Regions from separate parts of the Streptomyces sp. NPDC002795 genome, predicted to be linked through region 3. Evidence: riboswitches for the same ligand, from Rfam matches in the RefSeq annotation. Region 3 holds a riboswitch; each other region holds the start of a gene.
What was found. A riboswitch is a leader RNA that binds a small molecule or an ion and turns the genes downstream of it on or off. The one in region 3 is predicted to bind cyclic di-AMP.
Positions count from the first base shown of each region.

Region 1: it holds a riboswitch for cyclic di-AMP, as region 3 does, so the genes downstream of both, ACFYWS_RS30375 (transglycosylase family protein) here and ACFYWS_RS06665 (NlpC/P60 family protein) in region 3, are expected to answer to the same signal.
Region 2: it holds a riboswitch for cyclic di-AMP, as region 3 does, so the genes downstream of both, ACFYWS_RS28730 (peptidoglycan DD-metalloendopeptidase family protein) here and ACFYWS_RS06665 (NlpC/P60 family protein) in region 3, are expected to answer to the same signal.
Region 4: it holds a riboswitch for cyclic di-AMP, as region 3 does, so the genes downstream of both, ACFYWS_RS37695 (M23 family metallopeptidase) here and ACFYWS_RS06665 (NlpC/P60 family protein) in region 3, are expected to answer to the same signal.

Region 1 covers NZ_JBIAQB010000011.1:99,292-106,568, forward strand. Annotated here, with positions in the region: gene ACFYWS_RS30350 (NAD(P)/FAD-dependent oxidoreductase) at 1-619, opposite strand, end outside; gene ACFYWS_RS30355 (exopolyphosphatase) at 1,045-1,989, opposite strand; gene ACFYWS_RS30360 (DUF501 domain-containing protein) at 1,986-2,528, opposite strand; gene ACFYWS_RS30365 (septum formation initiator family protein) at 2,556-3,047, opposite strand; gene eno (phosphopyruvate hydratase) at 3,142-4,422, opposite strand; gene ACFYWS_RS30375 (transglycosylase family protein) at 4,727-5,443, opposite strand; cyclic di-AMP (ydaO/yuaA leader) riboswitch at 5,448-5,651, opposite strand; gene ACFYWS_RS30380 (transglycosylase family protein) at 5,787-6,818, opposite strand; gene ACFYWS_RS30385 (recombinase family protein) at 7,058-7,277, opposite strand, start outside.
Region 2 covers NZ_JBIAQB010000010.1:93,275-100,551, reverse strand. Annotated here, with positions in the region: gene ACFYWS_RS28740 (ABC transporter permease) at 1-2,099, shown strand, start outside; gene ACFYWS_RS28735 (tyrosine-protein phosphatase) at 2,345-3,142, opposite strand; cyclic di-AMP (ydaO/yuaA leader) riboswitch at 3,525-3,695, shown strand; gene ACFYWS_RS28730 (peptidoglycan DD-metalloendopeptidase family protein) at 3,699-4,481, shown strand; gene ACFYWS_RS28725 (SGNH/GDSL hydrolase family protein) at 4,653-5,480, shown strand; gene ACFYWS_RS28720 (TetR/AcrR family transcriptional regulator) at 5,523-6,161, opposite strand; gene ACFYWS_RS28715 (APC family permease) at 6,378-7,277, shown strand, end outside.
Region 3 covers NZ_JBIAQB010000002.1:463,520-470,796, reverse strand. Annotated here, with positions in the region: gene ACFYWS_RS06675 (NlpC/P60 family protein) at 1-372, opposite strand, end outside; gene ACFYWS_RS06670 (hypothetical protein) at 677-1,030, shown strand; gene ACFYWS_RS06665 (NlpC/P60 family protein) at 1,048-2,235, opposite strand; cyclic di-AMP (ydaO/yuaA leader) riboswitch at 2,243-2,403, opposite strand; gene pcrA (DNA helicase PcrA) at 2,590-5,067, shown strand; gene ACFYWS_RS06655 (M23 family metallopeptidase) at 5,103-5,429, opposite strand; gene ACFYWS_RS06650 (pentapeptide repeat-containing protein) at 6,223-6,390, opposite strand; gene ACFYWS_RS06645 (lipase family alpha/beta hydrolase) at 6,941-7,277, opposite strand, start outside.
Region 4 covers NZ_JBIAQB010000018.1:51,495-58,771, reverse strand. Annotated here, with positions in the region: gene ACFYWS_RS37700 (aldo/keto reductase) at 1-382, opposite strand, end outside; gene ACFYWS_RS37695 (M23 family metallopeptidase) at 508-1,560, opposite strand; cyclic di-AMP (ydaO/yuaA leader) riboswitch at 1,572-1,707, opposite strand; gene ACFYWS_RS37690 (PP2C family protein-serine/threonine phosphatase) at 1,951-3,012, opposite strand; tRNA gene ACFYWS_RS37685 (tRNA-Met) at 3,258-3,331, opposite strand; gene ACFYWS_RS37680 (alginate lyase family protein) at 3,394-4,617, opposite strand; gene ACFYWS_RS37675 (hypothetical protein) at 4,837-5,727, opposite strand; gene ACFYWS_RS37670 (PadR family transcriptional regulator) at 5,724-6,062, opposite strand; gene ACFYWS_RS37665 (arsenate reductase ArsC) at 6,116-6,523, opposite strand; gene ACFYWS_RS37660 (ArsR/SmtB family transcription factor) at 6,653-6,961, shown strand; gene arsB (ACR3 family arsenite efflux transporter) at 6,958-7,277, shown strand, end outside.

The DNA.
Region 1 (7,277 bases), on a different contig from region 3:
CGAGCACGAAGCGCATGTCCTCACGCTTCACGTTCTTGTAGAACTTGGCCGCGTCGCGCGCCAGGTCCTCGACCTCACCGATGGTCTCGGCGCCCGCGAAGCCACCGCCGACGAAGACGAAGGTGAGCGCCTTGCGGCGGATCTCCTCGTCCGTCGTCGACTCGGCCTTGTCGAGCTGCTCGAGGACGTGGTTGCGCAGGCCGACGGCCTCCTCGACACCCTTCATACCGATACCGGCCTCGGCGAGGCCCGGCGTCGGGAAGGTGCGGGAGACCGCGCCGAGCGCGATCACCAGGTAGTCGAAGGGAACCTCGTACGCCTCGCCGACGATCGGCGCGACGGAGGCGACCTTGCGGTCCTGGTCGATGGAGGTGACGCGGCCGGTGAGAATCTCGGCGCCCGGCACAGCGCGTCGCATGGGGACGACGACGTTGCGCGGCGAGATGCTGCCGGCGGCGGTCTCGGGGAGGAAGGGCTGGTACGTCATGTACGAGCGCGGGTCCACGACCGTGACGGTCGCTTCCGCGTAACGCATCTTCTTCAGGATGCGTCGCGCCGCGTACAGGCCTACGTACCCACCCCCGACAATGAGGATCCTGGGACGCTCCGTGGTGCTCATGCCATCGAGTATCCACCCGTCTGGCGGGGGTCGCTCGTGCGCCCCTTCACAAGCTAGTAGGGGGGCTCTGCTACACTGCGCCGCCCACGTGACCCATGTCATGACACTCCAGGGGAACCACGACACCGTCCCAGACGTTGCTCACCCCCCTTGAGCAGCCATAGTGAGCATCTGGCCGTACTGGACCACTCCGGTCCGCAATCGGCTCGCAACACTGCGGCAACCTCACGCGCGACGCCCGCGAGGCCCCCGGCGAGCCCCCTAATGGGCCCGAGAGCGCGTAACAGCGTCCAAGTGGGCCGATTTCCTTGTGAAGAAGTTCACGAACTTTCCCGACAGCATGTCGTGGCGGGGTACCAGAAGCGCCCCGCGAGGCGCTCAGACGCTGCGCGGGGCGCTCAGGAGAGGCGCGAATCGCCGCGAAATCAGGCGACGGACCAGGCGATCCCGTCGAGGATGTCGTGCTCGCTCACGACCACCTCGCGCGCTCCGATCCACTCCATGATCAGACGCAGCACGAGCGCGCCCGAGGCGATGACATCGACCCGGCCGGGGTGGATGACCGGCTTCAGCGCGCGCTGGTCGTGCGTGGACTCCAGCAGCCAGTCGGTGAGCTCGGCGACCTTGTCGAAGGAGATCCGGGAGTGGTGGATCGCCGTCGAGTCGTACTCGCTCAGCCCCAGGGCGAGCGCGGCCACCGTCGTGACCGAACCCGCGAGACCCACCAGCGTGCGCGCCGAGGTCAGCGGCACCGTCTGGGTGACCAGGTCCAGGGCCTCGCCGATGTCCTGGCGGATCGCCTCGATCTGCGCCGGCGACGGCGGGTCGGTGACCGCACCGTCCTCGGCGACGAGGTGCCGCTCCGTCATCCGTACGCAGCCGATGTCCACGGAACGCGCGGCCCGCACGGTGTCGTCGCCGACGACGAACTCCGTGGACCCGCCGCCGATGTCCACGACCAGGTACGGCTTGTCCAGGTCGGCCCGCCCGGTGAGTTCCTTCGTCGCACCCGTGAAGGAGAACGTCGCCTCCTGGTCACCGGTGATGACCTCGGGCTCGACACCCAGGATGTCGAGGACACCGCTCACGAAGTCCGCGCGGTTCTCGGCGTCACGGGACGCCGACGTCGCCACGAAGCGGAGCTTCTCGGCGCCGTGCTCCTTGATGACCTCGGCGTACTCACGGCACGCCGCGAACGTCCGCTCCAGGGCCTCCGGCGCGAGCCGGCCCGTCTTGTCGACCCCCTGGCCGAGCCGCACGATCGTCATCCGGCGGTCCAGATCGACGAGTTCACCGGTTTCCGGATTCGCGTCCGCGACGAGCAGCCGGATCGAGTTCGTACCGCAGTCGATGGCGGCGACGCGCGTCACTCGGCCACCTCCGAGGCGGGCTCGGTGGACGCCCCCACACACGCGCCCTTCCGCCACCACTCCGGCAGCATCGCGATCGCCTCGTCGCCCAGCGGGTTCACACCGGGACCCGCGGCCAGCGAGTGGCCGACCAGGACGTGCAGGCACTTCACCCGGTCGGGCATGCCACCGGCGCTCGGGAAGTTCTCCAGGACCTCGATGGCGTCGCGCCGCGCGATGTAGTCCTCGTGGGCAGCGCGGTACTGACGGGCCAGCTCCGGGTCCGTCTTGAGGCGCTCCGTCATCTCCTTCATGACGCCGTTCGCCTCGAGCGTGCCGATCGCCGACGCCGCCCGCGGGCACGTCAGGTAGTACGTCGTCGGGAACGGCGTGCCGTCCTCCAGGCGCGGCGCCGTCTCCACGACATCCGGATTGCCGCAGGGGCAGCGGTGCGCGATGGCACGCAGGCCGCGCGGCGGGCGCCCCAGCTGCTCCTTGAACGCCTGGATGTCGGCATCCGTGGGCGCGGTGGGCTCGGTCTGCGGCGGGGGAGTTTCCATCGCTCGGGTGTTTCCTTCAGTGATGTGTCAGTTGTTCGCCTGGTCGGCCTTGTCGACGCCGTCCCAGACGTTGGAGTACCAGGGGCGGTCCTCCGCGCCCTGCTCGGCGCGCTCGGACGCGGCGGTGCGCTCGTCCGGCACCACGTAGCCGGTCTCGCCCGGCATCACCATGTGCAGGCGCTCCCGGATCCGCTGCTCGGCGAACGCGTCGTCCTGCCAGCGGGCCTTCTGGTCACGCAGCTTGTCGACCCGCTCCTTGGCCTCCTGCTGCTGGCGCCGCAGGTCCTCGATCTCGCCGCGCTGCGAGACGTACTGCCTTATCGGGTACGCGAGCGCGACCACGAGGGTGCACAGAACGAGGGCGAGCAGGGCCGCGCGGCCCGTGAGACGTGAGCGGCGGGCCTGCCGCTTGCTCTGCGAGCGATAGACGCGCTCGGCGGTCTGCTCACCCAGAACGCGCAGGCGGGTGGCCGTCGAGAAACGATCTCTGGAGTCCCTGTCCCGAACCTTTCCGGGCATCGCCTGCTACCGCCTCCCCGCTCACGTACGTACGTCCCCGCACACGGTACGGGACCGAGTGCGGGGACGTACGGAACTGCTGCCTCAGTGAGGCTCAGCCCTTGAAACGCGGGAACGCGGAGCGACCGGCGTAGACCGCCGCGTCGTCCAGGATCTCCTCGATGCGCAGGAGCTGGTTGTACTTGGCGACGCGCTCGGAGCGGGCCGGGGCGCCGGTCTTGATCTGGCCGCAGTTCGTGGCGACGGCCAGGTCGGCGATGGTGACGTCCTCGGTCTCGCCGGAGCGGTGGGACATCATGCACTTGAACCCGTTGCGCTGCGCGAGCTCGACGGCGTCCAGGGTCTCGGTCAGCGAACCGATCTGGTTCACCTTCACGAGCAGGGCGTTCGCCGAGTTCTCCTCGATGCCGCGGGCCAGGCGCTCCGGGTTGGTGACGAAGAGGTCGTCACCGACGAGCTGGACCTTGTCGCCCAGCTTCTCGGTGATGACGTTCCAGCCGGCCCAGTCGTCCTCGTACAGCGGGTCCTCGATGGAGACGAGCGGGTACGCGGAGACGAGCTCCTCGTAGTACTCCGTCATCTCGGCGGCGGAGCGCTCCTTGCCCTCGAACTGGTACTTGCCGTCCTTGTAGAACTCGGAGGCGGCGACGTCGAGCGCGAGAGCGATCTGCTGGCCGGGGACGTAACCGGCTTCCTTGATGGCCTCGAGGATCAGGTCGAGGGCCTCACGGTTCGAGCCCAGGTTCGGGGCGAAGCCGCCCTCGTCGCCCAGGCCGGTGGCCAGGCCCTTGCTCTTCAGGACCTTCTTCAGCGTGTGGTAGACCTCGGCGCCCCAGCGCAGGGCCTCGGAGAAGGACTCCGCGCCGATCGGCGCGATCATGAACTCCTGGATGTCGACGTTGGAGTCCGCGTGGGACCCACCGTTCAGGATGTTCATCATCGGGACCGGCAGCAGGTGCGCGTTCGGACCACCGAGGTAGCGGAACAGCGGCAGGTCGGAGGCCTCGGAGGCGGCGTGGGCGACGGCGAGGGAGACGCCGAGGATGGCGTTGGCGCCGAGCGAGCCCTTGTTGTCGGTGGCGTCCAGGTCGAACATCGCCTGGTCGATCAGGCGCTGCTCGGTGGCGTCGTAACCGACGAGCTCCGGGCCGATCTGCTCGATGACGGCGAGGACGGCCTTCTCGACACCCTTGCCGAGGTAACGGTTGGGGTCACCGTCACGGAGTTCGATGGCCTCGAAGGCACCGGTGGAGGCACCCGACGGGACGGCCGCGCGGCCGGTGCTCCCGTCGTCGAGGCCGACCTCGACCTCGACCGTGGGGTTGCCTCGGGAGTCCAGGATTTCCCGGGCTACGACGACGTCGATGGACGGCACGAGCATCTCCTTCTGGGATGTGACGCAGGCTATGCGGGCAACTGCTTGGAACGTGGCCCCGCACCCCTGAGCGTAACCGGCTCGCGGGCATCGGCCATCCGAACGCCCGCCTCGTGGACAACGCCCTGAGCGAAATGTTCCTTAACGGAACAAAAACAGCGACCTCCGTCCCGGATGTGCGGGACGAAGGTCGCGGAAGTGAGCGGCCCGTGGGGACGGGGGGCGGCGGGGGCTCGACGTCCGCCGATGCCGAGCCCGCGCCTGATGGCCTGGGAGGGCCTGAGGTCCTGTGCGGACCTGACGCTTAGCTGAGGTGCAGCTGCTGACCCGGGTAGATCAGGTTGGCGTCCTTGACGATGTCCTTGTTCTTCTCGAACAGCTGCTGCCAGGTCGTGTCGTGCGCCTCGGCGATCTTGCTGAGGGTGTCACCGGACTCGACCTTGTACTCGCCGTCACCCTTCTCGACCTTGTTACCGGTCGGGGTGGTGACGGTGTCCTGCTTCGGGGCCTCCTGCTTGGGAGCCTCCTGCTTCGGGGCCTCCTGCTTGGGGGCCTCCTGCTGCTGCGGCTGCTCACGCTGCTCGGAGCGGTCCGCACGCTGCTGGGTGTCCTGCTGCGAGGACGAGTCGTCCGCGGCACCCTCGTTCGGGGTGGAGGACAGGCTCGAGCCGCAGTTCGGCCAGGCGCCGGCGCCCTGCGAGGCGAGAACCTTCTCGCCGACGGCTATCTGCTCGGCCTTGGAGGCCTGGTCGGCGGTGGACGCGTACTGGTCGCCGCCGTGGGCGGACCACGTGGAGGCCGAGAACTGCAGGCCACCGTAGAAACCGTTGCCGGTGTTGGTGGACCAGTTGCCACCGGCCTCGCACTGCGCGACCTGGTCCCACTCGGACGTGGTGGCCGCGGAAGCGGAAGTGGCACCCATCAGCGGCACGGCGACGGCAGCAGCGGCGACGCCGCCGAGCGTGGCGACGCGAACGGCCTTGGACGGGCGGCGGTGCTTGTTCTTGCCGGAAAACAGCATGGAGACATCTCCTCACCGACGCCTGCGAGGTGAGCTGTCGGGTTCGGGCCAGTGAGTGCCCGGCAGACGCATCCTTGTGCGCTGCTTAACCCCAAGCCCGTCCGGTCTCCCGGAAGGGCGGCTTACCTGGGTCCCCCGCTCCTGCCTACGGCGCTGACGCGTCGACTGTTCCCGTACGGACGTTGGCAGGATTCGGCGTGACGTCCATCGGGGCCCGCTGAAGCGAGCGGTCACGAACGTAAGCGGTCGATCCGCCCGATTTCAAAGTTGATCAGGGGCTTTGAGACCCATGTCTCACTCACCCGACACCGGACAAAGCCCCCTGAACCGCCCCGAACCCTCGCTACCTTTTGTCCGTTCCGTCCCCAAGATCCAGGCTCTGACCAGGAAGGATGAGGTCTGGGTCGGTACCGACCGTCTCCTTGTTCCGCTCGTAGAGCGCGCCCCATCCGCCGTGCACGTCCTGAGCCTTCGCGATGTCCCAGAGGTTGTCGCCGGCGTGCACCTCGTACGCGTCGCCGGCGCGCTTGTCGTCGCGTGAGGCGTGACGCCCGTCTCCCGTACGGGAGTCGGAACCGTCGTCGTCATCGGCGGCGCGATCGCCGCGGTGGCGGCCGGACGTGGCGTCGTCCGACGCCTCGTCGGAGGGCGAGGCGGACGGCGGGGCGGACGGCGGGGCCGTCTCGGGGGCGGCGTCGTCAGAAGGCGCGTGGGACTTGTCACTTGAAGGGGTCGAGGAGTCCTCGGCCTTGTTACCGGAGGTATCGCCCGACGAGTCCGCCGAGGGGGCGTCCGACGGGTCGGAGCTCTCGGAGTCGTCGTGACTCTTGTCTCCCGAATCGGTCGGGTCGGTTGAATCGGCCGAATCCGTGGAGCCCGCCTTATCGGCGTCCTCGTCCGACTTGTTGTCGGTATCGGTGTCGGACGACGCGGACGACTCCGCCGACTCCGACGGCTGCGGCGACGCGGACACGCCCGGGTCGACGTCCGCCGAGTCGTCGCCGTTGGTGAGGCCCGACGTGAGCGAGCACATCGGCCAGGCGCTCACACCCTTGTCGTCAAGAACCTTCTCGGCGACGGATATCTGCTGCGAGCGGCTGGCCTGGTCGGCACGCGGGGCGTAGTCGAGCCCCCCGTACTGCTCCCATCTCTCCTGCGTGAACTGGAGACCGCCGTAGTAGCCGTTACCGGCGTCCAGACTCCACTGCCCACCGCTCTCGCACTCGGCGAGCTTGTCCCACGCCTGCGTGGTCGCGGCGCTCGCGCCGCTCGCGGCGAACAGCGGGATCGCGATGGCGCTGCCGGCGACTCCGGCGGCGACGACGAGAGCAGGGGCCTGACGGGGGCGTCGGTGTCGACCGTTCCCGGAGAGCATGCGGTTGCCTTTCGCGAGACTGATGCTGCTACGCGCGACGGGTGGTGCAAGTGGTGCGGGTTGTGTCTGTGTCGCGATGATCCGTGAACGTAGCTGCACTCGAACGCCTGTCACAAGTCGATGCAGCGTAGATCACGTGAAAGTCACAGTGTTGACGGTCCGTCAGTTCTGGAGTGTTCCGCACTCCGCGAACTGTGCGACGAATCCGCACAGTTCGCGGCAATTCAGGCCCGCCACTCTCAGGCGGCCGCCTCACCACTGACCCATGCGCCGAAGGGCTCGGTACCGCACTCACCGACGTTAGTGATGATCCGGAACGGGGGTACAACGGAACGTCTGAACATCGGTTGGCCCCGCTCCGCCGCGTGGAGCACCGCCATGACCGCAGGCCACGCCCCCTTCTTCCACCAGGACAGCTGACGCTCCCGGATCGCATACGCCGGCCCCCAGGTGGGCGGC
Region 2 (7,277 bases), on a different contig from region 3:
CGGGCGCCGCGCCGCGCACGGGAGAGGTGGCGCTCGACGCCGCCGCGGCCCGCACCGCGAAGGCCGACGTCGGAGACACCGTCGTGCTCGAATCGGCCGCGGGACGCGGGCAGTTCCGGGTGTCCGGCCTCGCGGAGGCCGGGTCCGGGGACACCGCTGCGGCAGGCACGGCGGCCGGTGGCGGGGCCACGGCCTGGTTCGCGGACGCCGAGGCCCCCGCGCTGTCAGGACACCCCGGCAAGGCCGACGCCATCGCCGTCCTGGCCAAGGAAGGTGCCGACACCGGCGCCCTCGCCATCGCCGTCGAAAAGGCACTCGCCGGCTCCGGCGCGCAGGTGCTCACCGGTGACGACCGCGGCGAGGTCGAGGACCACGGCCTGGCGTACGCCAAGGAGACCCTCACCGCGCTCGGCGGCTCCTTCGGCGGGATCGCCACGCTGGTGGCCATGTTCACCGCGGCCGGCACGGTCGCACTCTCCGTCGGCCAGCGCACCCGAGAATTCGCGCTGCTGCGTGCCGTCGGCGCCACCCCGCGGCAGATCCGCCGGGCGGTCGCGGCGGAGGCGCTGATCGTCGCGCCGCTCGCCGGGGTGCTCGGGTGCCTGCCGGGGATCGGGCTCGCGCACTGGTGGTTCGGGCAGCTGAAGGACCGCGGGGCCGTCCCGCAGGCGGTCGAGCTGCACGTCTCGTGGATCCCGCTGGTCGCCGCCGTCGGTACCGGACTGCTCACGGCGCTCGGCGCCGGTTGGATCGCCGGGCGCAGGCCCGCGAAGATCAAGCCGGGTCAGGCGCTCGCCGAGGCCTCGGTGGAGCGGCTGCGACCGGGCGTGGTCCGTACCGTGCTCGGCATCGCGGCCCTCGGCGGCGGCTCGGCGCTCGCGGGCGTCGCTGCCTCCACCGCAGGCGCCGACGCGGCGAACGCCTCGCTCGGCGTCGTCATGCTCTTCATGCTCGCCGTTGCCCTGCTCGGCCCGCTGCTGGCCCGGCTGTGCGCGTCGTTCTTCGGCCTGCTGCTGCGTGGCGGCGGCGCCCCGGCCTCGCTGGCGGCCGCCAACTCCCGGACGAATTCCCGCCGGTTGGCCTCCGCGATCACACCGATCGTGCTGGCGATGGCCTTCGCCTCGACGCTGGTCTTCATGCACACGAGCGAGAGCAAGGTCTCCGCGGACCAGCTGCGCGAGGGCATCACGGCGGACCACGTCGTCACGAACCCGGCAGGCCTGCCCGCGGGCGCCGCCGACCGGGCCGCCCGCGCTCATGGTGTCGACGCGGCCGTGAGTCTGCTCGACACGCAGGTGCTCATCCCCGTCGACTCGGGCGGCGAGACGTCGCTGCAGGCGACCGCGACCCAGGGCATCTCGGGTTCCGGTGCGGAGCTCGCGAAGGTGCAGGATCTGGATGTGCGCGGCGGCAGCCTGGACCGCGTGGGCGCGGGCCGCATCGCCATCGACAAGACTCTCGCCACGGCGGCGAAGGTGAGGGTCGGCGACAAGCTGCCGCTGTACCTCCCCGACGGCACGAAGGCCCGCCCGGAAGTCGCCGCGGTCTACGGCCGGGGTCTCGGCCTGGCGGCGGTGACCATGAACCGAGCGTCCCTGGCAGGCCACGTCACGTCGGGCTTCGACGACACGCTGCTGGTGCGCGGCGGCGAAGCCGGGCCGCTCACCGCACTCGGCAAGGTCACCGACGCCTCGGGCTATGCCGTCGCGCGGAGCGTGGACAGCGAACTGGGCGCCTGGTCCAACTACATGATGGCCGCGGTGCTGGGCGGGTTCGCGGCCGTCGCCGCGGTCAACACCCTGGTGATGACCGTCCTGGACCGCCGTCGCGAGCTGACCGTGCTCCGCCTCGTCGGCTCCACGCGCCGCCAGGTGCTGCGGATGCTCCGCTGGGAGAGCCTGCTGGTGTCGGCGGCGGGGGTGGCGCTGGGCACCACCATCGCGATGATCACGCTGACCCCGATGATGCGCGGCATGACGGGAGAGTCCCCGTACATACCGCCGCTCCTATACGGCACGTTCGCCGCGAGCGCGGTGTGCCTCGGTCTGCTCGCCGTGACCCTCCCTGCCGGCGCGGCACTGCGCGACAGGGAGGGGTGACGAGGGGTGACATCAGGTCCGGGCTGTGGGGTGATGCCGGTCTTCAGCCGGGAATGCGCTCGCGCAGTGGCCAGCGCCCTTCTGGCAGATCTTGCCGGTGAGCGGGCCCTGGCAAGCACACTCCCAAGCTCTCGGCTTCGCTCGGGAGCTCTCGGCTTCGCTCGAGCAGGGGAGGCCCCATTACCCCACTCGCCTGCACCGCACATGACAGCCACCCGGATCCGGCCTGATCCAGACGACAGGTCCTAGTCGAGAAGGCGCTCGCGCAGCCGCTCGCGCGTCGTCGCGGTGAGCTTCAGGCCCTCTGCGAGATAGCGGTCCGTGCTGCCCCACTCCTCGTCGATGGTCTGGAGGCCCGCGTTGAGGTACTCGATGCGGGCGTCGAAGAGCGGGCTGAGCAGCTCCATGATCTCGGGGGAGTAGGCGTCCTTCGCGGTGGCGCTGCGGCGCACCTTGTAGCGGCGGTGCTTCTCGTTGGACTTGAGGTAGTCCGCCTCTATGGCGTCGCGCTCCACGCCCACCGCGAGCAGGGTCACCGCGATCGACAGGCCCGCGCGGTCCTTGCCCGCCGCGCAGTGCATCAGCGCGGGCAGGCTGTCCTCGGCGAGGGAGTGCAGCACGCGGCTGTGCTCGGCGGTGCGCTCCTTGATCATGGTGCGGTAGGACTCGACGAGGCGGTTCGCCGCGCGGCCCTCGGAGAGGATCTGGCGCAGCTGCTCGATGTTGCCGTCGCGGACCATCGTCCAGAATTCGGCGCCGTCGGCCGGGTCGTTGAGCGGCAGGTTCAGATTGCGTACGCCGGGCAGGGCGACGTCCGCGCCTTCCAGCTGCAGGTCCGCGGCGTTGCGGAAGTCGAAGACCGTGTGCAGGCCGAGGGAGGAGAGGAAGGTCGAGTCCTCGGCCGTGGCGTGGGCGAGGTGGCCGCTGCGGAACAGTACGCCCTGGCGCACGCGCCGGCCGTCCACGGTGGGAAGGCCGCCCACGTCTCGGAAGTTGCGCACTCCGGTCAGCTCGGGCTCGGTGGACGGTGCGTGCTGCGTCACAGGGGCTCCTCCCAATCGGTGCACCGGCGTTGGGTCGCCGGCGGGCGCGCTCCTGACGATACGACATCGGTCCCCAGGCAACCATCTGTCCGATTCGCCCCGTTCTGTGTCAACTGTGCGTGAATCGGAGGGGCTTGTGGGTGTGTGCGTGACCGGCTTCATGTTCGTGACGCTGTGTGGCGGGTGGCCCGGATTGGCTCCCCAGTAATCCCCGAAGGTATGGCGTTGGTAAAGCGAAGAATGTCGACGCAGGGTTACACAGGGAAGCCTCAGAAATCCAAGGAATTGCCCCCGCAAGTGAATTCGGGGTTTGTCGTCGCCATCGCCGTTCGCCTACGGTCACCAATCAATCCGGTCGGAACGCCTAGTCCTGCCGCCGCCCGGATTCCTTTCGACTACCCGTCACGGCAGGAGCGGGGGACCCACACGCAGTACGCCGCGTAGGGATTTCCCGAAGCGGCTAGGGGTGAAGCCGCGTCCGTACCCCGGGCGCGGCCGGGCATCTCCAGCCCGAACCCGACAGCTCACCTCGTAGGCGACGGAGAGGAAAATCAGCATGCCCGCAAAGGGAAAGCACCGCCTTTCGACCTCCCAGCGCATCGCCCGTGTCGCCGCCGTCGCCTCCGCCGGTGGAGCCGTGATCGCGCTGCCGCTGATGGGCGCCACCGGCGCGCAGGCCGCGACGTCCGGCGGCACCGCCGATGCCACGACGTACACCGTCAAGGCCGGTGACACGCTCTCGAAGATCGCCAAGGCGCAGGACGTCGACGGCGGCTGGAAGAAGCTCTACGAGGACAACAAGGACGCCGTCGGTTCCAACGCGGACCACCTCAAGATCGGCGTCAAGCTCGCCCTCGGCGGCGAGGCCGACAGTGACTCCGGCTCCGAGGGTGCGTCCGCCGCCACGCAGACGAGCGCCAAGACCACGGCCTCCGGTGACTACGTGGCGCCGGTCGACGGCGCCAAGGGCACGGGCTACGGCAACTCCGGTTCCATGTGGTCCAGCGGCAGCCACACCGGCGCCGACTACTCGATCGCGACCGGCACCTCCGTGAAGTCGATAGCCGACGGCACCGTCGTCTCGACCGGCTCGGGCGGCGCGTACGGCAACGAGGTCGTCATCGAGCACGCCGACGGCCACTTCTCGCAGTACGGCCACCTGTCCTCGACCGGCGTCGCTCAGGGCGACACCGTGACGGCCGGCCAGGAGATCGCCAAGTCCGGCGCGACGGGCAACGTCACCGGACCGCACCTGCACTTCGAGGTCCGCACGAGCGCGGACTACGGCTCGGACATCGACCCGATCGCGTACCTGAGCGAGCACGGTGTGAACGCCTGAGACGTCTCGTAGCGGCTCGTCGACCCGCTCCATTCGGCGCCCGGGGTGTTCCCCGGGCGCCGAATCGCGTTCGCGCGCTTATTCCCAAGGTGACGAGTGGGCTATCTCACCAGGCGTCAACCCCTGGCTACGGTCGCGTAGGTCACACCTCAGGGTGAAAGATGTGTGGTCGTGGCAAACGAATCGAGAGCACTCACGGACTCACTCAACGGCACGATCCGGTCCTACGCGGCCGTGGGCGACAGTTTCACCGAAGGAGTCGGCGACCCCGGCCCCGACGGAAAGTTCGCGGGCTGGGCCGACCGGCTCGCCGTCCTCCTGGACGACCGTGTCCCCGAGGACACCTTCAGGTACGCGAACCTGGCCGTGCGCGGCAAGCTGCTCGACCAGATCGTCGCGGACCAGGTCCCGAAGGCGGTCGAGCTCGCACCCGACCTGGTGACCCTGGTCGCGGGCGGCAACGACATCATCCGGCCCGGCACCGACCCGGACGACGTGGCCGAGCGCTTCGAGAAGGCCGTGGCCAAGCTCGCCGACGCGGCCGGCACCGTCATGGTGGCCACCGGGTTCGACACCCGTGACGTGGCCGTGCTCAAGCACCTGCGCGGCAAGATCGCCACGTACAACATGCATGTGCGGGCCATCGCCGACAGGAACGGCTGCCTGATGCTCGACCTGTGGTCCCTGAAGTCCATCCAGGACCGCAGGGCATGGGACGGCGACCGTCTCCACCTGTCGCCCGAGGGGCACACGCGCGTGGCGCTGCGCGCCGCCCAGGCGCTCGGCGTCGAGGTGCCGGCCGACCCCGAGCAGGCGTGGCCCCTGCTGCCTCCGCGCGGCACGTTCGAGGTGCGGCGCGACGACATCCACTGGGCGCGGGAGTTCCTGGTGCCGTGGATCGGGCGCCGGCTGCGCGGCGAGTCCTCCGGCGACCGGGTGCAGGCGAAGGGTTTCGTGGACCCGCACGCGGTGAAGGCGCACCTGGAGGCGGCGTCCTGACGCGCTGATCCTCGGCGGTGCGGTGGCGCTGACGGCTTCCCGTCAGCGCCCCGCCCCGGTCAACTCCGCGCGCTCGAGACCCAGTTCGCGGGCGAGCGCCTCATCCACCCACTCCAGCATGCGGGCCCGCGACACCGCGGCCGACCTGGAGTGCCCGTCGTCGTACGCCGTCAGCTGTACGGCGAGCCCGTCGAGCAGCGCCGTGAGCCGCAGCGCCGCCGCCATCGGGTCGGGGCAGCCGAACTCGCCCGCCGCCACGCCCTCGGCGACCACCTCGGCGAGCGCCGCCTTCCACTGCCGGTCGAGGTCCCGCGTGACCTCCCGCAGCGCGGGCTCGCGCAGCGCCGCCGCCCAGCCCTCGATCCACAGCCGCCACCCCTTGGCCTGACCCGTCGGCGCGTACCAGCGCACCGCCGCGCGCAGCCGCTTCAGGGCCGTCGTGCGGCGGCCGAGCAGCTTGCGCAGGTGGGCCAGGTCGCTCTCGGCGGCGTGCGCGAACGCGGCCGCGACGAGCTTCTCCTTCGTCGAGAAGTGGTACAGCACCAGCGCGTTGCTCACGCCGAGCGCCGACGCCACGTCGGCGATGCGTACGGCGGCCACCCCGCGCGCCTCGATCTGCTCGATGGCGGCCCGCAGCAGCTCTTCGCGCCGCTCGGCCACGCTCAACCGGATTCTGCTCACGCCGCAAGCCTAGTTGTTCCTGTGTGTCGACTCGTTCACGTGCAGGACTCTTGACGCCTCGCCGTCGCACGGGTCACAGTCACGTCACGTTCCACTACTGACTGGCCGTTCAGTCAATAAGTCCGCCGGTCGGGGGTAAGCGCGGCCCGAGCAAGACCCGCAGTTGCTGTCCGTGCTGTCCGTGCCGTTTTCGTGACGTCCTCGCCAGGAGCAATCGTGACCCAAGCGCCATCCCTCTCGCCGACCCCGCCCGCCGGGGACGAGCCCGACCTCTCCGAAGGCTGGGGCGAGCAGCGCTCACGGCTGCGCAAGGATCTGCGCCGGCTGGACGTGCTGTTCTTCCTCATCTGCACGCTCGTCGGCCTGGACACCATCGGCTCCGTCGCCGCGCAGGGCCCGCAGGGCCTCACCTGGATGGTCATCCTGGCCGTCGTCTTCTTCCTCCCCTACGGACTGCTCGTCGCCGAACTCGGCTCGTCCTTCCCCGTGCAGGGCGGCCCGTACGTATGGACGCGCCTGGCCTTCGGCCGGCTCGTCGCGGGCGTCAACCAGCTCCTGTACTGGATCTCCAACCCGGTCTGGGTGGGCGGCAGCCTGTGCATCATCGCGCTGACCACCTGGGAGGAGTTCTTCACGCCGCTGCCAGGCGTGTGGAAGTACGTCGCCGGGTTCGTGTTCATCTGGGGCGGCGCGCTCGCCGTGGTGCAGTCCGTACGCATCGGCAAGTGGGTGCCCATCGCGGGCGCCGTCGCGCGCGTCGTGCTGCTCGGCTTCTTCCTCGTGTCCGTCGTCGTCTACGCCGCCGAACATGGCGTGCACGCCCTACCCGCGGGCGAATTCACGCCTACGTATGCGGGCTTCGTGGCGCTCGTCCCGGTGCTCATCTTCAACTACGTAGGCTTCGAACTGCCGAGCTCGGCCGCCGAGGAGATGAAGAACCCGCGCCGCGACATCCCCCTGTCGATCCTGCGCTCCGGCCTCGCCGCCGTGCTCCTCTACGGAGGGCCCATCCTCGGCATCCTGTTCGTTCTGCCCAGCCAGGAGATCGGCAGCCTGGGCGGCTTCATCGACGCCTGCAAGGCCGTCTTCACCGTCTACGGCGGTTCGATCGCGGCC
Region 3 (7,277 bases):
GAGCAGCTGGACCGAGGGGTCCACGCCTCCCGTGCGGTACTGGGAGGCCGCCACCGAACCCAGCTTCTCGCGCTGGGAGTTGAGGGACTCGGTGCGCCGGGACGCCTCGTCCTGGAGGGCGTCCACCTTCTTCCGCGCGCCGTCCGCCTCCTCCTTCGCCCCGTTGTACTTCTGGGTGGCGGCCTCCGCCTCCTGGTACAGCTTGTCGACCTTGGCCCGCACCTGGGCGGGGCTGAGCTCGGGCTCCGCGTGCGCCGCCCCGCCGTCGAGGGCGGTGACGGTGGCCGCGGACGCGAGGGCGAGGGTGGCCGCGGTGCGGGCCCTCCCGCCGTTGAGCGAACGCGGTCGGGGCTTGCGGTGTGCTGCCGGCACAAGGTCCTCCTCTGGGCGGCCGTACGAGAACGCACGGCCCCCGGTCGCGCGTCCGGCGGCGGCCCGCACAGGGGGAGCGGGTCGCCGCCGGACCTTTCTCGGCGGTGGTGTCCGACTGCCGCCCCTGGCACGGGCGGCGGTGGGGAGCCGGTCACCTGAGCAAGGACGCTAAACCTCCGCGTAACGGGTTGGTGCCGGATTGTTCGCAACTGGTCTGTTTGTTATGGATGGTGGCGGAGAGTGATAACAGAGTGGCAAAGGGGTGCCCGTAGTAGGCCATGGACGTCCGGTTAGGCTCCGCCTCATGGACGTACTCATCCACCTCTTCGTCGGCCTGCACATCATCGGCATCGCCTCGCTGCTCGGCGGCTTCCTCACGCAGATGTCGGCGATGAAGGAGGGCGCGGCCCGCTTCAACAAGGCGATGCTGCACGGCGCCCTGACCATGCTGGTGACCGGCGTCGCCCTGGTCGGCCTCAACCAGGCCGACGGCAGCACCGTGAACAACATCAAGATCGGCGTGAAGCTCGCCGTCCTGGTCGTGATCCTCGGCATCGTCTACGTGAAGCGGGACGAGGAGAAGGCGGAGAAGGGCCTCTTCATCACCGTCGGCGCGCTCACCGTCGCCAACATCTTCATCGCGGTGCTCTGGACCTGAGCGACCGCGTACGTACGTCAGGCCGGCCGCACCACGCTGTGGATCGACGACGTGCCGTCGTAGTAGATCGACTCCTCGCGCACGGACGTGCCCGGCTTCGGCGCGTGGACCATCATGCCGTCGCCCATATAGAGGCCCACGTGGCTGATGTCGTCGTAGAAGAACACCAGGTCACCGGGTTGGATATCGGAGAGCGGCACCGTCTTGCCGATCTCGACCTGGTCCCAGGTCGTCCGGGGCAGCGAGATGCCCGCTGACTTCCACGCCGCCTGCGTCAGGCCCGAGCAGTCGTACGAGTCCGGGCCTGTGGCGCCCCACACGTACGGCTTGCCCTCCTGCGCCTTGGCGAACGCGAGTGCCTGCGCGGCCTTCGTGGCGTACGAGGCGTCCGACGATCCCGATGCGGACCCCGAAGAGCCGGAAGAGGAACCGGAGGACTCCTCCTGCTGGCGCGCCTTTTCGGCCGCCTTCTGCTTCGCCGCCTCCGCGGCCTTCTGCTTCGCGGCCAGCTCCGCCGCCTTCTTGCGGGCCGCCGCCTCCTTGGCCTTCTCGATCGCGGCGAGCCGCGCCTTCTCCTCGGCGGTCAGCTCGGCCAGCAGCTCGCGCGCGTCGGAGAGCTTCGTCTGGACGGTCTCCTTCGTCGACCTCAGGTCGGTCTGCGACTCGGTGAGGTCCTGGAGGCTCGACTGCGCCTCGGTGCGCTTCTTCGCGGTCTCGCGCGCCTGTGACTGATAGTCGTCGACCGACTTCTTCTGCTCGTCGGTGAGCCGGCTCATCAGGTGGCGCTGCGAGAAGTAGTCCTCCGGATCGTCCGCGAGGAACATCGTCGCGGTGTCGCTGACGGCGCCCGAGCGGTACTGCTCGGCGGCGTACCTGCCGAGCTTCTGGCGGGCCGTGTTCATGTCCTCGGTGCGCTGCGCGACATCGTCGAGGAGCGCGTCGACCTGCTGCTTCTTGGAGTCGGTCCGCTCCTTCGCCCCGTTGTACTTCTGGGTGGCGACCTCGGCCTGCCGGTACAGGGTGTCGACCTTCTGCTGGACCTCTTCGAGGCGCGGCTTCGACGAGGGCTGCGCGGGCGCGGCCTGTGCCGTCTGCGAGAGCAGTGCCACGGAGGTGAGGGCGGCGGTGGTGATGCCGACCGCGGGGGTCGTTCGAAGGCCGCCGGTCATCAGGGAACGGCTGCGGGGCTTGCGGTGCGACGCCAAGGCAGGCGACTCCTTCCGTCGTCCGCCTACCGGGTTAGCTGTCGGGTTCGGGCGTGGTACGCGGAAGGCTGCCCTACGGTCGGCTGGTCGGCTGACCGATTCACCCCAAGGTCGGTTGGGTCCCCGGTTCCCTGCCTTACGGCGTACGGAACTCAGCGGGGGCTTCCCGTTCGCCGCGACATTCGCGGGCGGGGGGACGGGCTGCCCGGCTGCACCGTAGCCAACTCGTGTGGCTGCTGTGAAGGTTGATGTTCGATATGCCCGATACATTTTCGTGATCTGCCCTCTGGAGGGTCCCCGGAGTTCCGAAGGCAGCCACGGGTTGTCAGTGGGGCCGCCTAGACTCGTAGAGCGATGAGCAGCCTCTTTGACGACAGCTTCCTGACCGGCCTCCAGAACAGCGCGGAGGAACCCCCGCCGCCGCCCCCGGACCCCGAGCACGACGACGGGGCCGCGGAGCCGATGCCGGACGACTTGTTCGGCGGGAAGCTCGGCGCGCCCGCAGGCAGGGACACGCACTACCGGGACGGCGCGCCGCGCCCTGTCCTCGACTCGGCCTCCCTCCTGGAGGGGCTGAACGAGAACCAGCAGGCGGCCGTCGTGCACGGCGGCTCCCCGCTGCTCATCGTCGCGGGCGCCGGATCCGGCAAGACCCGTGTCCTCACGCACCGCATCGCGTACCTGCTCGCCGAGCGCGGCGTGCACCCCGGCCAGATCCTCGCGATCACGTTCACGAACAAGGCCGCGGGCGAGATGAAGGAGCGCGTCGAGGACCTGGTCGGCCCGCGTGCGAACGCCATGTGGGTGTCCACCTTCCACAGCGCGTGCGTGCGCATCCTGCGCCGGGAGAGCAAGAAGCTGGGCTTCACGTCCTCCTTCTCGATCTACGACGCCGCCGACAGCAAGCGGCTCATGGCGCTCGTCTGCCGCGACCTGGACCTGGACCCGAAGAAGTTCCCGCCGAAGTCCTTCAGCGCCAAGATCAGCAACCTCAAGAACGAGCTGATCGACGAGGAGGACTTCGCGTCGACGGCTGCCGACGGCTTCGAGAAGACCCTCGCCCAGGCCTACGCGATGTACCAGGGACGCCTGCGCGAGGCGAACGCGCTGGACTTCGACGACCTGATCATGACCACGGTGAACCTGCTGCGCGCGTTCCCGGACGTCGCCGAGCACTACCGCCGCCGCTTCCGGCACGTCATGGTCGACGAGTACCAGGACACGAACCACGCGCAGTACGCGCTGGTGCGCGAGCTGGTCGGCCCCACCGAGGGCGAGGACGCGGACCCGGCCGAGCTGTGCGTCGTGGGTGACGCGGACCAGTCGATCTACGCGTTCCGTGGCGCCACGATCCGTAACATCCTGCAGTTCGAAGAGGACTACACGAACGCGACGACGATCATGCTGGAGCAGAACTACCGCTCCACGCAGACGATCCTCAGCGCCGCGAACGCGGTGATCGAGCGCAACGAGTCGCGCCGCCCCAAGAACCTGTGGACCAACGAAGGGCCCGGCGCCCAGATCACCGGCTACGTCGCGGACACCGAGCACGACGAGGCCCAGTTCATCGCCGACGAGATCGACCGGCTCACGGACGCGGGCGACGCGCTGGCGGGCGACGTCGCGGTCTTCTACCGGACGAACGCGCAGTCCCGAGTCTTCGAAGAGATCTTCATCAGGACCGGCCTGCCCTACAAGGTCGTCGGCGGCGTCCGCTTCTACGAGCGCAAGGAGGTCAGGGACGTCCTGGCCTACCTGCGCGTGCTCTCCAACCCCGAGGACTCGGTGCCGATGCGCCGCATCCTCAACGTGCCCAAGCGCGGCATCGGCGACCGCGCCGAAGCGATGATCGACGCCCTCTCCCAGCGCGAGAAGATCTCCTTCCCGCAGGCGCTGCGCCGCGTCGACGAGGCGTACGGGATGGCGGCCCGCTCGGCGAACGCCGTGAAGCGGTTCAACACGCTGATGGAGGACCTGCGCACGATCGTCGAGTCGGGCGCCGGCCCGGCCACGGTCCTGGAGGCCATCCTCGAACGCACCGGATACCTCGCCGAACTGCAGGCCTCCACCGACCCGCAGGACGAGACCCGGATCGAGAACCTTCAGGAACTCGCCGCCGTGGCCCTGGAGTTCGAGCAGGAGGCCAGCGAAGAGGGGGAGTCCGAGACGGGTGGAGGAGGCCTCTCCGACTTCCTGGAGCGCGTCGCCCTCGTCGCCGACTCCGACCAGATCCCCGACGAGGAGGACGACGGGAGCGGCGTCATCACGCTGATGACGCTGCACACCGCCAAGGGCCTGGAGTTCCCGGTCGTCTTCCTGACCGGCCTGGAGGACGGCGTCTTCCCGCACATGCGCTCCCTCGGCCAGGCCAAGGAGCTGGAGGAGGAGCGCCGCCTCGCGTACGTGGGCATCACGCGCGCGCGACAGCGCCTCTATCTGACGCGCGCCTCCATGCGCAGCGCCTGGGGCCAGCCCTCGTACAACCCGCCCTCGCGGTTCCTGGAGGAGATCCCGGCAGGCCACCTGGACTGGAAGCGCACGGGCCCGTCCACGCCTGCGGCCTCGACCAAGAGCATCGGTGGCGGCATCGCGGCCTCCCTGTCGTCCTCGCGCTCCCGCACGGGCACGACACCGGCCTTCGCCACGCGCCGGGCGAACTCCAAGCCGGTGGTGCCCCTCGCGGTCGGCGACCGCGTCACGCACGACCAGTTCGGGCTGGGCACGGTGGTCGGCGTGTCGGGCACGGGCGACAAGTCGGAGGCGTCGATCGACTTCGGCGACCCGAAGCCGAAGCGTCTGCTGCTGCGGTACGCGCCGGTCGAGAAGCTGTAGCCGCGCTGCGGCCGCTCCTCTGAGGGGGGAGCGGCTCAGTTCGGGTTGATGCCGTGGCTGCGCAGCCACGGCAGCGGGTCGATCGCCGCGCTGCCGCCGGGCCGTACCTCGAAGTGCAGGTGCGGTCCTGTCGAGTTGCCGGAGTTCCCGGACCGCGCGATCACGTCACCGGCCTTCACCGGACCGTTCATCACGGTGTGCGAGGACAGGTGGCAGTACCAGGTCTCCGTGCCGTCCTTGGCGGTGACGATGGCCATGTTCCCGTACGCGCTGTTCCACTGCGTTTTCACGGTGCCGTCCGTCGCGGCCATCACCGGGGTCCCGTACGAGACGGGGAAGTCGATGCCGGAGTGCTGGGACATCCAGTTGACACCGGCCTGCCCGAAGAAGGCGCTCAGCCCGTGCTGCTTCACCGGCAGCACGAACTTGGGCCGCGCCGCCTCCTTGCGCGCGGCCTCCTCGGCGGCCTGCTTCCGCGCCGCCTCCTGCTTGGCCTTGAGGTCGATCCGCTCCTGCGTGCGGCTCGCCCGGTCGGCGAAGTCGCCCGCGTCGGCGGACAGATCCTTCAGCTGCGAGTCCAGCTTGTTGTTGGCGACGGCCGGCTTCACGGCCTGCGCGTCCGAAGCGGCCGCGGCCTGCGTCTCCTTGCCGTCGTCCTCGCCACCGCCGCCGACGCTCGCCGCGGCGATCCCGGCGACGCCGACCACACAGACCGACGGCACGACGACGGTGATGAGCGCGGACCGCTTGGCCGCCGGACGGCGGCGGCCGGCGCGACCACGGGAGACGTTCTTCCCGGCCCTGCGCGATGCGGGCTGCGGGGTTGCCTTGGGGGCGGGCTCGGGAGTGGGATCGAGGTCGAGGACGGGCCCGTGCGCGTGATCCGCTTCGGGGTCCGGCTCCACGATCGGCTCGGGCTCGGGCCCGTCCTCCGCGGTGCCTACGGCGTCGGCCGCGTTCCACTGCGTGGCGTCGTACGCGCCCGTGTCGTACGCGGTCGTACCGAAGACCGGGGCCTGGACGGTGTGGGTGAAACCCTGAGTGTCGTGCGGGTCGGGCGCGCCGAGCATGTCGTGCGTGCTGAAGCTCTGGGTCTCGAAGCCCTGGGCCTCGAAGTGCTGCGCCTCGAACCCCTGGAACTCGAAGCTCTGCGTCTCAAAGGACTGCGTCTCGAAGGTCTGCGTCTCGAACGACTGCGTATGCGGCTGCGCGTCGAAAGTCTGCGTCTCGAAGATCTGCGTCCCGAAGTGCGGGGCCTCGAAGCTCTGCGTGTCGGGGTGCTGAGCCGCGTACGTCTGCGTCTCGTACGCCGAGGTGTCCCACTGACCCGTGGTGTGCTGCTCTGCCATCGTCCGCGGCTGCTGCGCCGGGATGTCGGCGACCTGCTCGTACCCGCCGGTCGCCCAGGCGCCGCTCGTGTCGTAGGCGCCGGTGTCATAGGTACCGGTGCCGAAGGAGCCTGCGTCGTAGGTGCCGGTGTCGTAGTACGCGGAGGCGTAGGGGTCGGCGTACTGCTGCTGGGGGGCCGTGTGCCACTGGCCGGTCGCGTGGGAACCCGGTTCGTAGGGGTCCTCCGCCATGTCGCCGAAGAGCGGATCACTCGCGAAGCTGGTCGCGGAGTGACCGTCGTACGCCGCGTAAGGCGCGGTCCCCGACGGATTGCGGTCGTTCACCAACTTCTCTTTCGCCTCGACGACAGGGGCTGCCAGAGCAGTGCGGTGACTGTACCCGTCGGTACGACGGCTCGACAATCTTCGTCGGGTTTCCGGGCCCGGGGAAACGGGCAATCAGCCGCCTTTGGGTGGACTGTGGACAGTTCCTTGGCCCTGGGTTCGAGACCCGTTCGACGAAAGCGCGGGGAAGTCGCGGGATTTCAGGCCACCGTCAGACCGCCGCCGGTCTTGTCGGCGGCGCGCGCTCCCTCCGCGGGCTCCGCGTCGAGGGCCTGGCGGATGCCGGTCGCGACGGCCGGGTGCACCGGCAGCGCGAGATGGCCGATGCCCGTGACCCGCACGTTCTGCGCGAGAAGGTCCGCGTGGTCCACGCACGCCGTCTCCAGAGGCAGCATCAACTGGTCGAAGTCGCTCCAGAAGCTCACGAAGCGCGTACGGCAGCCGGGCGCGGGCCGCTTCAACTCCTCGACGAGGGACGAGCCGGGCCGCATCTGCCGGACGATCGGATGCGCGTCGGCGAGCGGCGCCACGCGTGTG
Region 4 (7,277 bases), on a different contig from region 3:
GCGTGTAGTACAGGTCGATGTGGTCGGTGCCCAGGCGCTTCAGGGACGCGTCGGCCGCGGCCTTGATGTTGGCCGCGGACAGACCCTGGTACTCGGGGTGCTGGCTGCCCTTGGTGGCGATGACGATGTCGTCGCGGCGGCCGCGCGAGGCGAGCCACTTGCCGATGACGGTCTCGGACTCACCGCCCTCGTTGCCGTCCACCCACGCCGAGTACACATCGGCGGTGTCGATGAAGTTGCCGCCCGCGGCGACGTACGCGTCGAGCACCTCGAAGGACGTGGCCTCGTCGGCGGTCCAGCCGAACACGTTGCCACCCAGGGACAGCGGGAAGACCTCGAGGTCGGAGGTGCCGAGCTTGCGCAGAGAACGAGAGGAAGTCATGCCCTGCCTCAACACCCGTACGGAATACGGTATTCCGCGATGGCTCCGGAAATCGCCGCAGGAACGGGCAAACCGGCAGCCCTGACGTCGGGGGGTGAGCGCCAGGACCGCCGGGGTTCAGTGACTCAGGGAGTGAGGCCCTTGTCGCGCAGCCAGCTCGACGGGTCGACCCCGGTGGACTGCCCGTCGGGGTGGACCTCCAGGTGGAGGTGCGGCCCGGTGACATTGCCCGTGGCGCCCACGCGGCCGATGACATCGCCGGTGGAGACCTTCTGGCCCGCGCTGACATTGAGCGAGGACTGGTGGCAGAACCACAGCTCGGTGCCGTCGTCGAGGGTGAGCACCGTGCGGTAGCCGTACGCGCCCGCCCAGCCGGCCTCCGTGACCGTGCCGCCGTGGATCGCGCGGATCGGCGTACCGGTGGAGGCGGCGAAGTCGAGGCCCGTGTGGTACCCGGAGGACCACATGGAGCCGGGCTGACCGAAGGTGCCGGAGAGCGTGTACGAGGCGACCGGGAGCTTGAAGCTGGCGGCCAGCTTGCGCAGGCGCTCGGCCTCGGCCTTGCGGCGGGCCTCGGCCTCGGCCTTCTTCTTCTCGGCGAGCTCCTTGGCCTTGGCCGCGTCCTGCTTGGCGGCGGCCTCGGCGGCTGCCTGCTTCGCGGCGGCCTCCTCCGCGGCCTGCTTCGCGGAGGCGTCGGCCGCGTCCTGCTGCGTCTCGGCCTGCTGCATGATGCGGGCCCGCAGCGCCTCGCCGGCGCCGGTCTGACCCTCGGCGGCCTCGGCCTGGGTGATGCCGGCGCCGCTCAGCGGGGAGGCCGTGGCGGCGGAGTCGGAATCGGCGTCCGAGCTGTCTGACATCAGCGAGCCCACGCCCGGCAGCGACTTGGCCGCGGGCAGCGAGTCCTTGACCGCCGACAGGTCGGGCATGGAGATGTGGACCGCCGGATTGCCGCCCTGTGCGGTGGCGATGCCGCCCGCGCCGACGGCGGCGACCACGCCGACGCCGAGAACTGTGGAGCTGCGCGCGAATCCACCACGGCGGCGGGCTACGCGATGCCTGCCGCGGACGGGGGAGACGGACTCCTCGGTGGGATTCCACTCCTCCCAGGTCTCCTGCTCGACACCGAAGTCACCTTCGGGACCGTAGAAGAAGTCGGGGGCAGGCCGGTTCGACGCCACGGGGGCGCTCTCCTTTCCTTCCTTCTCGCCTACCGGGTTAGCTGACGGGTTCGGAGCAGGAAGGTCTCCTACGAACACCAAAGGTGTCCGATTCACCCCAAGTTGATGGTTCCCCGGTTCCCTTGCGGGATTAAGCGTGTGCGCACGGAGCCATCTCTTGTGACGGCTGGGACGACCGCGCTGCGTTATCGAACGTTAATAGACAGCAGACAGTAATTCCAAGCGCTTCCCACTGATCGTTCACGACTCTGGCCAGGACTTATCGGGGCAAGAGGGGATGTAATCAGGCGAGTTGACCGCGTCCCGCAAACGTAGGTGCAACTGATGGTGCGTCAATTGTTATGCGGAGCGACGCCGTTCGGCTACCTCAGGTAACAATGATCAAGGAACTCAGGCCCGCCGCACGGCAAGCAGCGCCATGTCGTCCTTCGTCCCGTCGCCGGTGTGCGCGCGCACCTCCGCGGCGAGGGCCGCGAGGAGCTCCTCGGGCCCCGGGAAGACACGTCCGGAGAGCCGGGCCGCCGGATCGTAGAACCGTCCGCCCGGATCGCGCGCCTCGGAGAGCCCGTCGGTGTAGAGCAGCAGCGTGGCCGCGGACGGGAAGGCCGCCTCGGTGGCCCGGTCGGGCCAGCTGCCGAGTTCGCCCATGCCGAGCGGCAGCGCCGCCTCGCACGGGTCGAGCGCGCGTACGGTGCCGTCGCCGAGCAGCAGCAGCGGGCTGGGGTGGCCGCGGTTGAGGACACGGACGAGCTCGACGCCGTGCGGGATCTCGGCGAGCACCGCGGTGGTGAAGCCCTCGAAGTCGTCGATGCCGCTGCGCCGGGTCCCCTCGCGGGCCAGCGCCCGCTCCAGCCGTTGGGCGACCGCCTCAAGGGAACCCTCCTGCTCGGCGGCCTCCCGGAACGCGCCGATGACGACGGCGACCGCGGCGACCGCGCCCATGCCCTTGCCGCGCACGTCACCGACGATGATCCGGATGCCGTGCGGGGTGTCCTGGACCGCGTACAGATCGCCGCCGATGAACGCGCCGGCCTGCGCCGCCTCGTAGCGCGCCGCGATCACGAGGCCGCCGAGCCGCCGGGCCGGCTCGGGCAGCACCGCCAGCTGTGCGGCCTGCGCGATCTCCCGGGCGGAGGCCAGCTGCTCGTAACTCCGGTACACGATCCGGTTGAGCACACAGGCCAGGAGGCAGACGGTGGCCACGGTGACGACCTCGGTGACGAAGACGGAGTCGAGGTTCTCCGTGAAGCGCAGGTGCACGGCGGTGATCACACCGATCGACACCACGCCCGTCAGGATCGTCGCGCCGAGCGAGAAGAAGGGGGCGGCCACCAGCGGCGCCGCACTGAACAAGGGGGCGCCGGGGAAGCCGCTGGGGGTGACGTACTCGTAGACCGCGCCGCCGATGACGAGCAGCAGGGGCAGCAGCCGCAGGAAGAGGCGGGTGCTCACGGCCTCGGAGCCGTGCCGCCTCCGTCTCCCGCCGGTGCCTCCTGTTCGCTGCCCCACCACTCGTCTCCTGCCGTTCCCTGCCAGCTTCCGGCGTCTCACCAAGAGTTCCCGCACGGGGGCGCGGTGGCGAGCAGGGGTGGGCCGTACGAGTGGGGAACGTGACGTGCGGCACAGCCGTGTCGCGGCCGTTCGGCATAAAAAAACCGAGGCCGGAATCTCGATGAGATTCCGGCCTCGGTCTTCAGTAGCGGGGACAGGATTTGAACCTGCGACCTCTGGGTTATGAGCCCAGCGAGCTACCGAGCTGCTCCACCCCGCGCCGTTGTGTTCACAACTCTACGCCATCAGGGGGAGTGAACGCGAATCGCTTCGCGTGACGGCTCACGCGGCGGCGTGCGTGAGCGTCTCCCACGCCACGAACAGGTCGTCCGTCCCCTCCGGCCGCTGCTTTTGGGTGAGCTTCTCGGTCTGCGGGAGGTCCATCTTCAGCCGCCCCTGAAGGTGCTGGAGGCCCACCTCCGTGTCGGGCCCCATGTCCCGCTGCACCTTCCCGCCGCACAGCCAGGACGGGGCCTTGGTGCCCAGCTGGTACTTGGAGTGCAGTTCGAGCGCGGCGGCGAGCCGCTCCTTCACCTCGCCGTACAGGTCGACGCCCTGGTGCCAGGCGGTCTCGGCCATGTGGGAGGTGGCGGCGAGGGAGTAGCTGGCGTGCTTGAAGTTGCGGCAGGTCTCCTGCGCGAGCCCGTCCTTGAAGGTCTTCTGCCCGAACCAGTACGTCCGCAGTTCCTTCGGGGTGTCGATGTCGCTGCCCTTCGGTTTCACCGGCAGCTTCCCGTCGGACGACAGATAGAAGTACGCGGGGACGCGGGCGCGGAAGTGCCCGACGGCCTCGTCGAAGGCGCTCTGGTCGTTGAGGTGGACGGCCAGGCTCATCGCCGCGTCGGCCATCACCAGGTCCCAGTTGCCGTTGAAGTCGGCGGAGCCGCCCCGCACTTCGGGCAGATAGACCTCGCGCAGCATCCGCTGGAACTTCAGCTCCTGCCCGTCCGGCCAGTCCTTGTACGTGTACTGCATCAGCTCGGCGGCCTTCGCCCAGGACGTGCCGGCCCAGGCGGCCTGGAGCCCCGCGTTGTCCGCGGTGTGCCCGGTGACCTTGTCCGCCCAGGCGTTCATGATCTGGACGGCCTTGGCGGCGTGGGCCTTGTCGCGGGTGACGTTCCACAGCAGGGCCTGCGTATAGGCGGCGATGGCGTCCTCCCGCTCCTCGACGCAGCCCTGTCCGGCCTTGGCGTCGAAGGGGCACTCCACGGTCGCGTACGGCTTGGCCTTGTAGTCGAGGTCGGCGTACTTGCTGTCGCTCATCTCCTTGTACGCGGAGATCCACGGCTCCTGCTTACGGGCCACGTGGTCGCGGACCGCGGCCAGTTGGCCCTTGCCGACCAAGACGCCGGGGTGTGCGAAGGGGCCGCCGGAGGGCCGGTGCTCGGGGTGCGCGCCCACGTCGGAGTCGGTCCGCGTTGTCCCGCCGCACGCGCTCGCGGCCGCCACCAGCAGGGGTACGAGGCCCCCCAGAAGAACGCGTCGCGTCCGTACGCCCGCTGCCATGCAACACCTCCGGTCGGATCACTGGCAGCCTGACGCCTACAGGTGGCCTCCGCAGGATCTGTTGCGCCGGTCGGGAACGGGGGCGTGCCCCTCCTTCCCGGACGTACGCCCGGGAAGGGGCGCTCGCGGTGGACGCCGAGCGGAGCCCAGGTGATCTGCCGGTCGAGGTGACGAACGGCGCCGGCCGCACCGAGGAGATCGGCGCGGCCGCCTGTTCCTCTACGCCGCCGGGGTCACCGTGCCGGGCCGGCCTCCGCGGCGCAGTCGGAGGACCACGGCTGCGGCGGCGAGCGCTCCGAGGGCCATGAGGATCTCGTCGCCCTGCGCGTACCCGGAGAAGTACAGGGTCGCGAGGAACGGCGCTGCGGCGCCGGCGAGCCGGGCCGTGGTGCGGAGCCGGGCGAAGGACCGGCGGCCCACCAGGAACAGGGCCGCGGCGGCCGGAATTCCCAGCCGCCAGGGCAGGAGCAGACCGATTCCGAGCGGGTCGATCACGGTGACCGCGGCTACCAGGAGGACCGCCCACACCACCAGGGCGAGCACCCCTGCCGTCCGGCGCACGCGGGGCGCCGGGCGCAGATCGGGCGGACAGAGCAGGGGAAGCGCCGCGACCAGGACGGGTACGACCAGGAAGCCCACGAGGTCCCATCGCGCATGGGCCGGCATCCCTGTCATGTGGAGGAACGCGCCCGAACTGCCCACCGCCCCCACGATCGAGCACAGCAGCCCGAAGCGGTACCACCCGGCGAGCGCGACCACCGCACCGATCAAGGTCAGCAGGTAGCAGCCGTTCATGACGGTCGCGAGCGCCCCCACGCCCTCGGCGCCGATGACGTACCAATCGGCGGCGCTTTCAACGAGGTTGAACGCGGCGTACGCGCCCGTCGCGGCCAGACCGAAGGGGGCGACGGCGGCGAAGAACCGCCCGGCCGGGCGGGACGAGCCGATGCCCAGGCGCAGCCGAAGGGCGTGCGCGGCGATGTCGGCCGCTTCGCGGAGGCGGGCGCGGCGCCCGGCTCCCTCGGTCGCCTCGCCGTACGACTCGGCGATCTCGTCGCCGAAGTCGCGGCGGAAGCTCACGGGATACAGGCGCAGCAGTACCGGATTCACGCGGTGGCCTCCTTGCCCGCGACGCCCAGACGCCGGGTGGCCTCGCGCGCCGTGGCCGCGAGCCGCTCGGCTTCGACGGCGAGCGCGGCACGGCCGGGAGAGGTCAACGTGTAGCTGCGGCGCAGCCGGCTGTCGACGACCTCCTCCTTGTGCACTTCGATCAGTTCCTGCTGCAGCAGGCGCTCCAGCGCCCCGTACAGCGTGCCGGTCCGCATCTTCACGCGGCCGCCGGAGATCGCCTCCACCTCGCGCGCGATCGCGTAGCCGTGGCGTGGCTCGTCTGCGAGCGCGGTGAGGACAAGCAGGGTCGGTTCCTGCATCACACGGTCAGTCATGAAAGCAGCATACTCCGTTCACCGACATATGACGGAGTAGGTAGAGCGGTGCGTCAGGACCCCGGGGCGATCTCGGCGATCAGCCCCTCGACCCTCACCTTGATCTCGTCGCGGATGGGGCGGACGGCCTCGACGCCCTGACCGGCCGGGTCCTCCAACTGCCAGTCGAGGTAGCGCTTGCCGGGGAAGACGGGGCAGGCGTCGCCGCAGCCCATGGTGATGCAGACGTCCGACTCCTTCACCGCATCCACGGTCAGGACCTTCGGGCTCTCGGCGGAGATGTCGATGCCGACCTCGGCCATGGCCTCGACGGCGGCCGGGTTCACTTCCCTGCCAGGGCTGGAACCGGCCGAGCGGACCTCGACACGGTCGCCCGCCAGGTGGGCCAGCCAGGCGGCGGCCATCTGGGAGCGACCGGCGTTGTGGACACAGACGAAGAGCACAGAGGGCTTGTCGGTCATCAGAAGTCTCTCTTGATCTTGTGAGCGCCGCCGAAATCTCGCGAGCGCGGCCGAACGGCGAAGTCGGGGGGCCGACCAGGCATCGGCACCCGGTGCCATCAGCGGCCACTGATGTGAGAATATCAGCGCATGATGACGTCAGTCGAGACTGACCTGATCCGAGTCCTCGCCGACCCGCTCAGGCTCCAGATCGTGAACCTGCTCTCCCACGAGACGCTGTGCACCACGCACCTGGTGGAGGAGACCGGCGCCCGCCAGACGAACCTCTCCAACCACCTGAGAGTCCTGCGCGAGGCCGGGGTCGTCGAGACCGAGCCGTGCGGCCGCTACACGTACTACAAGCTGCGCCCGGACGTCATCGCCCGGCTCGCCGACCAGTTCGCCGACCTGGCCGAGTCCGCCCGCACCGCCGCCGACAACAAGAGGGCCTGTTCGTGACCCGCACCGAAGCACCCGCCACCACGACGGCCGAGGACTCCTCGATCGTCGCGAAACTCTCCACCCTCGACCGCTACCTCGCCGTCTGGATCCTGCTCGCGATGGGCATCGGCCTGGGCCTCGGCCGCCTGATCCCCGGCCTGAACGACGCGCTGTCGAAAGTCGAGATCGGCGGCATCTCCCTGCCGATCGCCATCGGCCTGCTCGTGATGATGTACCCGGTGCTCGCGAAGGTCCGCTACGACAAGCTGGACACGGTCACCGGCGACAAGAAGCTCATGGTCTCGTCGCTGGTCATCAACTGGATCGTCGGCCC